DNA from 2 places in the Streptomyces sp. NBC_01268 genome. Region 1 is predicted to be linked to the other one. Evidence: riboswitches for the same ligand, from Rfam matches in the RefSeq annotation. Region 1 holds a riboswitch; the other holds the start of a gene.
What was found. A riboswitch is a leader RNA that binds a small molecule or an ion and turns the genes downstream of it on or off. The one in region 1 is predicted to bind cobalamin.

Region 1 (6,851 bases):
GCTGATGCTCTCCCGGCACTCCCTCGACGCGCAGGGCGAACCGGTCGAATGGGTGCGTTCGGTCTACCGCGGCGACCGCTACAAGTTCGTCGCCCGACTGCAGCGTCCCAACGGCTGACCCGGCACGGCCGATCCGTTATACGGACAGGGGTTCCTAACAGCGAGACCGTCCCCTAGATTTCCCCGTCTTACGAGGTGATCAGTGAGGGGACGGTTTCACCATGTCAGAAGCGACACAAGGGAAACAACCGGTCATCACGCCATCGAGGGTGGTGATCGCGCTCTGCCTGCTCGCGCCGTTCGTGGCGATGCTCTGGGTGAGCTCGTACGCGAAGGTGGACCCCACCTTCATCGGCATCCCGTTCTTCTACTGGTACCAGATGCTCTGGGTGGTCGTCTCCACCGGACTGACGATGCTCGCGTACCAGCTCTGGAAGCGCGACCAGCGCGCCCGCAAGGGAGGTGACGCGCGATGAAGGACGGCGTGAACGGCGTCGCGCTCGGCGTCTTCGTCTTCTTCTTCCTGGCCGTCACGGTCATGGGCTTCCTGGCCGCCAAGTGGCGCAAGGCCGAGAACGAGAACAGCCTCGACGAATGGGGCCTGGGCGGCCGTTCGTTCGGCACCTGGGTCACCTGGTTCCTGCTCGGCGGCGACCTCTACACCGCGTACACCTTCGTCGCCGTCCCGGCGGCCATCTACGCGGCGGGCGCGGCCGGCTTCTTCGCCGTGCCGTACACGATCCTGGTCTACCCGCTGATCTTCACCTTCCTGCCCCGCCTGTGGTCGGTGTCCCACAAGCACGGTTACGTCACCACCTCCGACTTCGTCCGCGGCCGCTTCGGCTCCAAGGGCCTGTCGCTGGCGGTCGCCGTCACCGGCATCCTCGCCACCATGCCGTACATCGCCCTCCAGCTCGTCGGCATCCAGGCCGTCCTGGACGTGATGGGCGTCGGCGGCGGCGAGGGCACCAACTGGTTCGTCAAGGACCTGCCGCTGCTCATCGCCTTCGGCGTCCTCGCGGCGTACACGTACTCCTCCGGTCTGCGCGCCCCGGCGCTCATCGCCTTCGTCAAGGACACCCTGATCTACATCGTCATCGCGGTGGCGATCATCTACATCCCGATCAAGCTGGGCGGCTTCGACGAGATCTTCGCCAAGGCGGGCGAGGCCTACCAGACGGTCAACCCGGCCACCGGCAAGCCCAAGGGCGCGCTCGTGCCCGGCGAGGCCGGCCAGTGGACGTACGCGACGCTGGCCCTCGGCTCGGCGCTGGCGCTCTTCATGTACCCGCACTCGATCACCGCGACGCTCTCCTCCAGGAGCCGCGAGGTGATCCGCCGCAACACCACGATCCTGCCGCTGTACTCGCTGATGCTGGGCCTGCTCGCGCTGCTCGGCTTCATGGCGATCGCCGCCGGCGTGAAGGTCACCAACGGGCAGCTCGCCATCCCGCAGCTCTTCGAGGACATGTTCCCCTCGTGGTTCGCGGGCGTGGCCTTCGCCGCCATCGGCATCGGCGCCCTGGTCCCGGCCGCGATCATGTCGATCGCGGCGGCCAACCTGTTCACGAGGAACATCTACAAGGACTTCCTCAAGCCGAACGCGACGCCCGAGCAGGAGACCAAGGTCTCCAAGCTGGTCTCGCTGCTGGTGAAGGTCGGCGCGCTGGTCTTCGTCCTCACCATGGACAAGACCGTCGCCATCAACTTCCAGCTGCTCGGCGGCATCTGGATCCTGCAGACCTTCCCCGCCCTCGTCGGCGGCCTGTTCACCCGCTGGTTCCACCGCTGGGCGCTGCTCGCCGGCTGGGCCGTCGGCATGGTCTACGGCACCGCCGCCGCGTACGGCGTGGCCAGCCCCACCCAGAAGCACTTCGGCGGCTCCTCGGCCGAGATCCCCGGCATCGGCGAGATCGGCTACATCGGCCTCACCGCCTTCGTGCTCAACCTGGTCGTCACCGTGGTCCTCACCTTCGTCCTGAAGGCGCTCAAGGCGCCCGACGGCGTCGACGAGACCTCGCCCGAGGACTACACGGCGGACGCCGGCGACGCGGGTGTCGCCACCGAGCTGCCGAAGGTCGGGACCGCCGGGCACTGAGCCCCGCGGGCCGTCGGCTCCACCGTCTCCGCCCGCCTCCGGTCATCCGGGGCGGGCGGAGCCGCGCCGGGGGGCAGACTGCCGTGCATGGACTTCACGATCAGGGCGGTACGGCCCGAGGAGTACGCGGCCCTCGGCGAGATCACCGCGCGGGCCTATCTCGACGACGGGTTCCTCAGCTTCGGCGAGGACGACGCGTACCTGCACCTGCTGCGGGACGTTGCCAGGCGCGACGCCGAGGCCGAGGTGCTCGTGGCCGTCGACACCACGGACGCGGCCGGCACGGTCCTCGGCGGGGTGACCTTCACCGCCGGCGGCGCCGAGTGGGCCGACATCGCCCGGGAGGGCGAGGCCGAGTTCCGCATGCTGGCGGTCGCGCACGCGGCGCGCGGCCGGGGCGTCGGGGAGGCCCTCGTGCGGGCCTGTGTGGACCGGGCGCGGGCCGTCGAGGGGTGCGCGCGGATCGTGCTCTCCACCCAGCGGACGATGACCACCGCCCACCGTGTCTATGAGCGACTGGGCTTCGTACGCTCCCCCGAGCGGGACTGGAATCCCGTCCAGGGGCTGGACTTCACGCTCTTCACCTACGTTCTGGAGCTCTGAGCTCCACTCCGACCGACACAACATGTGGGGGGTGCCGCGAGCGGCGCCCCCCACATGTATGCTCGTCCTCGCTGTCGCCGCAGGGGAATCCGGTGGAAATCCGGAACTGTCCCGCAACGGTGTGTTTTGCGCGCTTTCGCGCCCAGGGTGAGTCCGAAGACCTGCCGACAGCGCGCCCGGTCCGTCCGTTCCGGGTGCCACAGACGTCCGGGCCTCGCGGAGTGGGCCGGTGGACGCGGCGCCGCCGTGCGTACGGCCGCCCGTTCCCGCCTCCCGTCCTGGCTCCGAGCCGAGCGAGGGAGAGCCCCCACGTGACCATCGCGCCCGCCGATCCGGCCGCAGCGATCGAGACCGACGGCCCCGGCACCGTGCTGCTGCGGGTCCTGACCGATCTCACCGCCGACCTCCCGGACACCGACCCCGGCAAGGTCGCCGCCGCCGCCCTGCGCGGCCGCAGCGCCGGTTCGGACGAGGCGGAGCTGCGCGAGCTGGCCACCGAGGCCGCCGCCGGACTCATCGCCGAGGACCCGGCGTACTCCCGGCTCGCCGCCCGGCTGCTCACCCTCACCATCACCGACGAGGCGGCGGGCCAGGGCGCGCTCTCCTTCTCGGCCTCCGTCGCCGTCGGCCACCGCGAGGGCCTGATCGCCGACCGCACGGCCGCGTTCGTCGCCACGCACACCGCGCGCCTCGACGCGCTGATCGACGCGGCCGGTGACGACCGCTTCGGCTACTTCGGCCTGCGCACCCTCTACTCCCGCTACCTGCTGCGGCACCCGATCACCCGCCAGGTCATCGAGACCCCGCAGCACTTCATGCTGCGCGTCGCGTGCGGTCTGGCCGAGGACGAGTCGGTGCGCGCCGTGGACGAGGTGGCGGCGCTGTACGGGCTGATGAGCCGGCTCGACTACCTGCCCTCCTCCCCCACGCTCTTCAACTCCGGCACCCGCCACCCGCAGATGTCCTCCTGCTACCTGCTGGACTCCCCGCAGGACGAGCTGGACTCCATCTACGACCGCTACCACCAGGTCGCGCGCCTGTCGAAGCACGCGGGCGGCATCGGCCTGTCGTACTCCCGCATCCGCGCCCGGGGTTCGCTGATCCGCGGCACCAACGGGCACTCCAACGGCATCGTGCCGTTCCTGAAGACGCTGGACGCCTCCGTCGCCGCGGTGAACCAGGGCGGCCGCCGCAAGGGCGCCGCCGCGGTCTACCTGGAGACCTGGCACGCGGACATCGAGGAGTTCCTGGAGCTCCGCGACAACACCGGCGAGGACGCCCGCCGTACGCACAACCTGAACCTGGCGCACTGGATCCCGGACGAGTTCATGCGCCGGGTCAACGCGGACGCCGAGTGGTCGCTCTTCTCGCCGGCCGACGTGCCCGAGCTGGTCGACCTGTACGGCGAGGAGTTCGACGCCGCGTACCACAAGGCGGAGGCGGCGGGCCTGGCCAAGAAGTCCATGCCGGCCCGTGACCTGTACGGCCGGATGATGCGCACCCTCGCGCAGACCGGCAACGGCTGGATGACCTTCAAGGACGCCTCCAACCGGACCGCCAACCAGACCGCCGAGCCGGGCTCCGTCGTCCACTCCTCGAACCTCTGCACCGAGATCATCGAGGTCACCGACGACGGCGAGACGGCCGTCTGCAACCTCGGCTCGGTCAACCTCGGCGCCTTCGTCCGGGAAGGAGCCGACGGCGGGCAGATCGACTGGGCGCGGCTCGACGAGACCGTGCGCACCGCCGTCACCTTCCTCGACCGGGTCGTCGACATCAACTTCTACCCGACCGAGCAGGCCGGCCGCTCCAACGCCCGCTGGCGTCCGGTGGGCCTGGGCGCGATGGGCCTCCAGGACGTCTTCTTCAAGCTGAAGCTGCCCTTCGACTCGGCCGAGGCCCGCGCGCTGTCCACCCGGATCGCCGAGCGGATCATGCTGGCCGCGTACGAGGCCTCCGCCGACCTCGCCGAGCGCAACGGCCCGCTGCCCGCCTGGGACAAGACCCGCACGGCCCGCGGTGTGCTGCACCCGGACCACTTCGACGTCGAGCTGAACTGGCCGGAGCGCTGGGCCGCGCTGCGCGAGCGGATCGCCGCCGTCGGCATGCGCAACAGCCTCCTCCTCGCCATCGCGCCGACCGCGACCATCGCCTCGATCGCCGGCGTCTACGAGTGCATCGAGCCGCAGGTCTCCAACCTGTTCAAGCGCGAGACGCTGTCCGGCGAGTTCCTCCAGGTCAACTCGTACCTCGTGGACGAGCTGAAGCGCCTCGGCGTGTGGGACGCGCAGACCCGTGAGGCGCTGCGCGACGCCAACGGCTCGGTGGCCGGCTTCACCTGGGTGCCGGCCGAAGTGCGCGAGCTGTACCGCACGGCCTGGGAGATCCCGCAGCGCGGCCTGATCGACATGGCCGCCGCCCGCACCCCGTTCCTGGACCAGGCGCAGTCGCTGAACCTGTTCCTGGAGACGCCGACCATCGGCAAGCTGTCGTCGATGTACGCGTACGCCTGGAAGCAGGGCCTGAAGACCACGTACTACCTGCGCTCGCGCCCGGCGACCCGGATCGCCCGCGCCGCGCAGGCCGCCGCCACCATCCCCGTCCAGCAGGTCGCCGACCCCGACGCCGTCGCCTGCTCCCTTGAGAACCCCGAGTCCTGCGAGGCCTGCCAGTGATGTCCGAGACCAAGAACCTGCTCGACCCGGGCTTCGAACTGACCCTCCGTCCCATGCGCTACCCGGACTTCTACGAGCGCTACCGGGACGCGATCAAGAACACCTGGACCGTGGAGGAGGTCGACCTCCACTCGGACGTCGCCGACCTCGCCAAGCTCACCCCGGGTGAGCAGCACATGATCGGCCGCCTGGTCGCCTTCTTCGCGACCGGCGACTCGATCGTGGCCAACAACCTGGTCCTGACGCTCTACAAGCACATCAACTCGCCCGAGGCGCGGCTCTACCTCTCGCGCCAGCTCTTCGAGGAGGCCGTGCACGTCCAGTTCTATCTGACGCTGCTCGACACCTACCTCCCCGACCCGGAGGACCGGGCGGCGGCCTTCGCGGCCGTCGAGAACATCCCGTCGATCCGCGAGAAGGCGCAGTTCTGCTTCAGGTGGATGGACTCGGTCGAGAAGATCGACCGTCTGGAGACGCAGGCCGACCGCCGGCGCTTCCTGCTCAACCTGATCTGCTTCGCCGCCTGCATCGAGGGCCTGTTCTTCTACGGCGCCTTCGCGTACGTGTACTGGTTCCGGTCCCGCGGTCTGCTGCACGGCCTGGCGACCGGCACCAACTGGGTGTTCCGCGACGAGACGATGCACATGAACTTCGCCTTCGAGGTCGTGGACACCGTCCGCAAGGAGGAGCCCGAGCTCTTCGACGACGAGCTCCAGGCGCAGGTCACCGCGATGCTGCGGGAGGCCGTCGAGGCGGAGCTCCAGTTCGGCCGCGACCTGTGCGGTGAGGGCCTGCCGGGCATGAACACCGAGTCGATGCGCGAGTACCTCCAGTGCGTCGCCGACCAGCGGCTCACCCGCCTGGGCTTCGCGCCGGTGTTCGGCTCGGAGAACCCGTTCGCGTTCATGGAGCTCCAGGGCGTCCAGGAGCTGACCAACTTCTTCGAGCGCCGCCCGTCCGCCTACCAGGTGGCGGTCGAGGGCTCGGTGGACCTGGACGAGGACTTCTAAGACTCGGTCCGTCATTTCACCAAAGGGTGAGCTGCGGATCGCAGCCGTGGCGGGGGCCGGGCGCTCCAGTGTGGTCACGCCGAGGGCGTGTCTCATCTGGGGTTGCTCGGCCTCGCCGTTCGGCGGTTCGGGGAGCAGAGGTGCCACGTTGCCGTGGGACTGCCACGCGGCCAGCACCCCGAGGGATGTTCTGGCACGGTGTGGTTGACTCCCGCAGGGCTTCTTCCAGCCCTTCGTTGAAGACGATCTGCGCGATTCGGGACGCGATGGTATCCAGGCGCGTGGTGGTAGGAACTGCCGCGTCGGTAGGGCGGACGAACGCGGCAAGAGCGGCGGATACGAGGTCGCGCTTGCCTACGAGGCCACAGGCGGTGCATCTGTGTTCGCGGTCTCGCAGGGTCTTCGTGACACGCTCGCCGCACAGGCAGTGCTGAGACAGAGCGGTGGACCAGGTGGAGACGCGTG
Region 2 (6,851 bases), 3.5 Mb from region 1:
CCACGGGCCACGGCGAGGAGCTCGCCGACGGCGCTGGAGAGGGTGCGGGCGGCGAGCCAGGCGCGGTACTCGTCGCGGGCCGGGCCCGGGGTGAGGCGGGCGCAGCCGCGCAGCATGTCCTCGGCGGACTGCTCGATGTTGCCGGCGGGGCTCTGCGCGGCGACGCAGATCTGCTCCAGCTTGACCCAGACCGCCCAGTTCCCGAGCGGGGTCAGGGTGGCCTGACCGGTGCCCAGGGTCAGGGCGCCGACGGCGGCCAGTCCCTCCAGGGCCCAGTCGAGCAGCGCGGGCAGCCCCTCGGCGGCGGGGGCGGTCTCGACGGCGGTGCCGGGGGCCGGGACCTCGCAGCGCTCCTCGCGCAGCTCCTCGACGCGCTGCCCGAGCAGGTCGAGCAGGGTCGATACCGGGACGGGCCCGGCGGAGAGCTGGAGCAGCGAGAGGACCTGCGGGACGGCCTCGACGACCTCGGCGACGGCGCCGGGCGCGACCGCCTCGGGCACCGGGTGCACCAGCGACCAGGCGTCGAAGAGGGCGACCCAGCCGCGCAGCACGGCGGAGTCGTCGCGGTCCCAGGCGTGCAGCCGCCAGCCGGGGCGGGCGGTGTCGCCGTGCAGTTCGACGAGTCCGGCGAGCCGGGCGCGGTCCCAGCCGGCCCGGACCTGGGCGGGCGTCAGATCCAGCGCGGCGGCGGCCCGTTCCCCGTCGACGACGTCCGGGGGCGCCGTCTCGGCGTTGCGGTCCACCGCGGCCCAGCGGGCGATGCGTACGGCGTCGGCCAGCACGGCACGGGCCTGGCCGGCCAGTACCGCGCGGGGCGGTGTCCCCTCGGGCGGTCGCGGCGCCGGGCGGGTGCGCCGGGTCGTCACGGCCCGCCGCGCGGTGGCGAGGGCCCGCGGACGGACGAGTCGGAGTCTGGAGTTGCGCGCCAATGGTTCATCGGGCTTTCGAGACGTCACGGGGGCAGTCTTCCCGCTGACGGCCCGAAAGCCCAATCGGAATCCGCAACGCCGCTGCATTGGTCCCCGCTTCGGGGCGTCGGCGGCCACGGGGCCGGAGCCCGCTGCTCGCTTGACGCGCGTGCGGAGGGGCCCCCGGGGCGGGTCCCCGTGCAGCTCCTAGACGAGCGGCGTCATGAAGCGCCGCAGCGCCTCCTCGTAGCGGGTCGGGTCCGCGTTCCACATGGCCGCGTGCGGGGCGTTGCCGACCGTGGTGAGGGTGACCAGGTCGGGGCGGAGGGCGGCCAGCCGCTGCGAGCGGTCCCAGGGGGCGATCGTGTCGTCGGGTCCGTGGAAGACGAGGGTCGGCACCCGCAGCCCGGAGGGGTCGGCGGCCTCCGCGAGCCGGTCGCCGTGCAGACCGGTCCTGCCCTGGGCGGCGCGGACGGCGAGCGGGACGAGGGGGCCGGGCACCCCGCGGGCGGCGGCGAGGTTGCGCAGGGTGGCCTCCCAGTCGAGGACCGGGGAGTCGAGGACCAGGCCGCGGATCCGGTCCCGCACCCCGGAGCCCGCGGCGGCGTGCAGGGCCATCGCGGCGCCCGCGCCCCAGCCGAGCAGGACGACCTGTCCGGCGCCCCGGCGGACGGCGTAGCGGAGGGCGGCGTCGACGTCGCGCCACTCGGAGTCGCCCAGGTGGGCGAGGCCGTCGGGGGCGGCGGGCGCGCCCTCGTCGCCGCGGTAGGCGGGGACGAGGACGGGGACCTGCCGGCGGTGGAGGAAGGGAACGAGGTTGAGGGCGTGCTCGCGGGTGGCGCCGAGGCCGTGCAGGGCGATCACCCAGGTGGAGTGGGCGCCGGGGACGAGCCAGGCGGGCAGGTTGCCGAGTTCGCCGGGGATCTCGACGTCCTCGTACGGCAGGCCGAGGGCGGTCTCGGGGGTGCCGCAGTGGAGCTGCGGGGTGAAGCGGACGCGGGCTCCGGTGGAGAGGGTGCCGAGCTCGACCCGTTCGAGCCGGCGCACCACCGTGTCGGCGGTGTGCGGGACCCGGTCCAGGACGGGTCCGACGACCGCGTGCAGTCCGGCGGCCTCGATCCCGTAGGTGCCGGGGCGCAGGGAGGCCAGGCTGCGGGTGAGGGTGATCCGGCCGGGCCCGCTGGCGTGCACGGTCAGTCTGGGGTCGCCCGGGAGGGGGCGTCCGGACGGCACCTTGAGGGCGGCGTCGCTGGCGTACCGGCCGGCCGCCACAGCGGCCGCGCCGACACCGATCACTGTGGTGACGGCAGCTGCCGTCGCTGTAGCCGGGCGCACGCTCCCAGTGTCGGCAGAGGGCGGGAAGGCTGCCACCGGACGGACCTCCCGACGAGTGACATGGCTCTCGTCGGAGGGGTCGTCCGTACGGCTGACGGGGTGCGCGCGGGGTCGGCCGGCGGGCCGTGAGGGGTCCATGGGACGGAACGGGTGGAGAGGGGTGGAAGGGGTGGGAGTCGCATGCGTCCTGGTACGGCAGGGCTTACCCCGGGTCGCACCCTGACCGCATGGTGGACAGCCGGGCGGTCCGGGACGGTTCCGGGGGCGGAAATGGAATGCCGGGACCCCGGTTGGGGACACCACACAGCCCGATCCAGTTCATCTTCCGTTCACCCAGGTTGCGTACGTTCGACGAGCCACTGACGTCAAACGATTGCCTGGGTAAATGGAACACATCACGCTGCTGCTCGCGATTGTGGTCGTGACAGCTCTCGTGTTCGATTTCACGAACGGTTTCCACGACACCGCCAACGCGATGGCGACGACCATCTCGACCGGTGCTCTCAAGCCCAAGACGGCGGTGGCCATGTCCGCCGTGCTGAACCTCGTCGGCGCGTTCCTGTCCGTGGAGGTCGCCAAGACGATCTCCGGCGGGATCATCAACGAAGAGGGCATTCGTACAGAAGTGATCTTCGCGGCGCTCGTCGGCGCCATCCTGTGGAACCTGCTGACCTGGCTGCTCGGTCTGCCGTCCAGCTCCTCCCACGCCCTGTTCGGCGGCCTCATCGGCGCCGCCGTGATGTCGGCCGGCTGGGGCGCGGTCAACGGACCGACCATCGTCACCAAGGTCCTGATCCCCGCCGTCGCCGCCCCGATCGTCGCCGGTCTCGCCGCGATGGTCGCCACCCGGCTGACCTACCGCATCGGCGCGAAGGCCGAGACGAAGGCCACCGCCAAGGGCTACCGGGCCGGCCAGATCGCCTCCGCCGGTCTGGTCTCGCTCGCGCACGGCACCAACGACGCCCAGAAGACGATGGGCATCATCACCCTCGCCCTGGTCACCGGCGGCGTCCTCGCCCCCGGCTCCAACCCTCCGATGTGGGTCATCGTCGCCGCCGGTGTGGCGATCGCGCTCGGCACCTACCTCGGCGGCTGGCGCATCATCCGCACCATGGGCAAGGGCCTCACCGACCTCCAGCCGCAGCAGGGCTTCGCCGCCCAGACCAGCGCCGCCACGGTCATCCTGGCCTCCTCCCACCTGGGCTTCTCGCTCTCCACCACCCAGTCCTGCTCGGGTGCCGTGATGGGCGCCGGCCTCGGCCGCAAGGGCGGTGTCGTCCGCTGGTCGACCGCCACCCGGATGTTCGTCGCCTGGGGTCTGACCCTGCCCGCCGCGGGCGTGGTCGGCGCCGGTGCCGAGTTCCTCACCAAGCAGGGCCCCTGGGGCATCGCCGCCGTCGCGGTCCTGCTGGTCGCCGGTTCCGGTGTCATCTGGTCGCTGTCCCGTCGCAAGCCGGTCGACCACAACAACGTCACGGCCGACGACCTCGACGCCGCCCCCGCCGAGCCCGCCGGCGTCGTGACCACCGCCATCGCGGCCGTCACCCCGCCGCCGCCGGCCGGCTCCGTCGCCGCCGTCGCGGACACGGACCTGAAGACCACCATCCCCACCCCGGGCCCCACGGACCCGGCCGCTCCCCCGGCCCCCGCCGCCGCGGTCTAAGGAACTGGAACCAAGCATGAAGATCGACTGGGCAGCCCTCGGCTCCGTCTTCGGAGTCAGCCTCGTGGCGACCGTCGCCCTGGTGGGCCTCTTCACCCTCGGTGTCATGGGCCTCTCCAAGCAGGAGGAGGCGGCCGCGAGCGGCGGCTCCGCCGGCCTGGCCCGCACCGGCGCCTACGCCTGCTTCGCCCTGTGCGCGGCGGCCGTGGCGTACGGCATCTACCTGATCGTCATCTGACGCGCTCCACCGAGCGTCGTCCGACGCACGGGCACGACGGCCGGGCGGTCCGCACCACGGGTGCGGACCGCCCGGCCGTCGTGTCTGTGGCGCTCCGCACAGTGACCCGACGCAGGTCAAGGGTGAGTTGACGGCTGTTCGCGCAGCGTGGTGGACTGCCGGGGCCATTACGGCGGCAGTAGAGGAAGTCCGGTGCGAATCCGGCGCGGTCCCGCCACTGTGACCGGCCCCCCGGGGCCGGGAGTCAGGAACTCTCGCCGCCGGTCACGTCGATCCAGGGCGCGGACCCTGAGTGAGGACAGAGCGCCATGCCCGGCCGCGGCCTCAGCTTTCCCGGTACCACCGGCGCCTCCGGTGCCACCCGAGTCTTCGCGTACGGAGCGGCCGCCGGCCTCGCCGTCGACCTGCTCGCGGGCGACCCCCGCCGCGGCCATCCCGTCGCCGCCTTCGGCCGGGCCGCCGGCGCGGTCGAGGAGCGCCTGCTGCGCGACCACCGCGGCTGGGGCGCCCTGCACACCGCCGTCTGCGCCGGCTCCACCATGGCGCTCGGCGCCCTGGCCGCCCGTACGGTACGGGGCAGCCGCGCCGCCACCGTCGCCCTGACCGCCGCCTCCGTGTGGGCCGTCGTCGGCGGTACGACCCTGGGCCGCGAGGCCCGCGCGATCGGCGGGGCGCTCGCGGCCGGGGACCTGGAGGTCGCCCGGGAGCGCCTGCCGCACCTGTGCGGGCGCGACCCGCACTCCCTGGACGGTCCCGCGATGGCCCGCGCGGTCGTCGAGTCGGTCGCCGAGAACACCTCCGACGCCGTCGTGGGCGCCCTGTTCTGGGGCGCCGTCGCGGGCGTGCCCGGCCTGGTCGGCTTCCGGGCGGTCAACACCCTGGACGCGATGGTCGGCCACAAGTCACCGAAGTACCGCCGCTTCGGCTGGGCCTCGGCCCGGCTCGACGACCTCGCCGGCTGGCCGGGCGCCCGGCTCACCGCCGTCCTCGCCACCGTCGCCGGCGGGAACCCGCGCGGCGCGGCCCGGGCCTGGCGCGCCGACGCGGCGAAGCACCCCAGCCCCAACGCGGGCCCCGTGGAGGCCTCCTTCGCGGGCGCGCTCGGCGTACGGCTCGGCGGGACGCTGGCGTACGGCGGCCGGATCGAGCACCGGCCCGTCCTCAACGGGGCGGGGCGGCCCGTCGAGGTCGCCGACATCGACCGGGCGGTACGCCTGTCCCGCCGGGTGACCGGACTGACCCTGGCCGCCTGTGTCGGCGGCCGGATGATCGCGAGCGCGCTGAAGCGGAGGAACGCATGAGGGGTGGGGGGCTGCTGGTCGCCGGGACCACGTCCGACGCGGGCAAGAGCGTCGTCACGGCCGGCATCTGCCGCTGGCTGGTCCGGCAGGGCGTCAAGGTCGCGCCGTTCAAGGGGCAGAACATGTCCCTGAACTCCTTCGTCACCCGGGAGGGCGCCGAGATCGGCCGCGCCCAGGCCATGCAGGCGCAGGCCGCCCGCGTCGAGCCCACCGCGCTGATGAACCCGGTGCTCCTGAAGCCCGGCAGCGACCGCTCCAGCCAGGTCGTGCTCATGGGGAAGCCGGTCGGCGAGATGAGCGCCCGCGGCTACCACGGCGGGCGCCAGGCGACGCTCTTCGAGCCCGTGATGGCGTGCCTGGAGGAACTGCGGGGCACGTATGACGCCGTGATCTGCGAGGGGGCGGGCAGCCCGGCCGAGATCAACCTGCGGCGCACGGACATCGTGAACATGGGCATCGCGCGGGCCGCGAAGCTGCCCGTCGTGGTCGTCGGCGACATCGACCGGGGCGGGGTGTTCGCCCAGTTCTTCGGCACGACGGCGCTGCTCGCACCCGAGGACCAGGCGCTCGTCGCCGGCTATCTGGTGAACAAGTTCCGGGGCGACGTGACGCTCCTCGAGCCCGGTCTCGACATGCTCCACGGGCTCACCGGACGCCGCGCCCTCGGTGTCCTGCCGTACGCGCACGGGCTCGGCATCGACGAGGAGGACGGCCTGCGGGTCTCGCTGCGGGGCACCGTCCGCGAGTCGGTGGTGGCGCCGCCGGTCGGCGCCGACGTGCTGCGGGTCGCCGTCTGCGCCGTCCCGCTGATGTCCAACTTCACCGACGTGGACGCGCTGGCCGCCGAGCCGGGCGTCGTGGTCCGGTTCGTGGACCGGCCCGAGGAGCTCGTCGACGCGGACCTGGTCGTCGTGCCCGGCACCCGCGGCACCGTCAAGGCCCTCGCCTGGCTGCGGGAACGCGGCCTGGCCGACGCGCTGGCCCGGCGCGCCGCCGAGGGGCGCCCGGTGCTCGGCATCTGCGGCGGCTTCCAGGCGCTCGGCCAGCGGATCGAGGACGAGGTGGAGTCGAGGGCCGGCGTGGTCGACGGGCTCGGGCTGCTGCCCGTGCGGGTGCGCTTCGGCGTCGAGAAGACCCTGGCCCGGCCGGTCGGCGAGGCGCTCGGCGAACGGGTCGAGGGGTACGAGATCCACCACGGCGTCGCCACCGTCGAGGGCGGCGAGCCGTTCCTCGACGGCTGCCGGGTCGGTGCGGTGTGGGGCACCCACTGGCACGGCTCGCTGGAGAGCGACGGCTTCCGCAGGGCCTTCCTGCGCGAGGTCGCCGCCGCCTCCGGCCGCCGCTTCGTCCCGGCCCCGGACACCTCGTTCGGCGCGCTCCGCGAGGAGCAGCTGGACCGGCTGGGC

Region 2: another riboswitch for cobalamin. It lies ahead of OG309_RS08820 (cobalamin biosynthesis protein); the one in region 1 lies ahead of OG309_RS25030 (ribonucleoside-diphosphate reductase subunit alpha).

The regions. Positions count from the first base shown of each region.
Region 1 is NZ_CP108454.1:5,529,124-5,535,974, reverse strand. It holds gene OG309_RS25050 (GntR family transcriptional regulator) at 1-118, shown strand, start outside; gene OG309_RS25045 (DUF3311 domain-containing protein) at 222-476, shown strand; gene mctP (monocarboxylate uptake permease MctP) at 473-2,098, shown strand; gene OG309_RS25035 (GNAT family N-acetyltransferase) at 2,186-2,701, shown strand; cobalamin riboswitch at 2,760-2,884, shown strand; gene OG309_RS25030 (ribonucleoside-diphosphate reductase subunit alpha) at 3,013-5,376, shown strand; gene OG309_RS25025 (ribonucleotide-diphosphate reductase subunit beta) at 5,376-6,386, shown strand; gene OG309_RS25020 (zinc ribbon domain-containing protein) at 6,403-6,851, opposite strand, start outside.
Region 2 is NZ_CP108454.1:2,022,858-2,029,708, forward strand. It holds gene OG309_RS08800 (hypothetical protein) at 1-956, opposite strand, end outside; gene OG309_RS08805 (alpha/beta hydrolase) at 1,116-2,243, opposite strand; gene OG309_RS08810 (inorganic phosphate transporter) at 2,629-3,906, shown strand; gene OG309_RS08815 (hypothetical protein) at 3,923-4,144, shown strand; adenosylcobalamin (AdoCbl) riboswitch at 4,325-4,399, shown strand; gene OG309_RS08820 (cobalamin biosynthesis protein) at 4,453-5,445, shown strand; gene OG309_RS08825 (cobyric acid synthase) at 5,442-6,851, shown strand, end outside.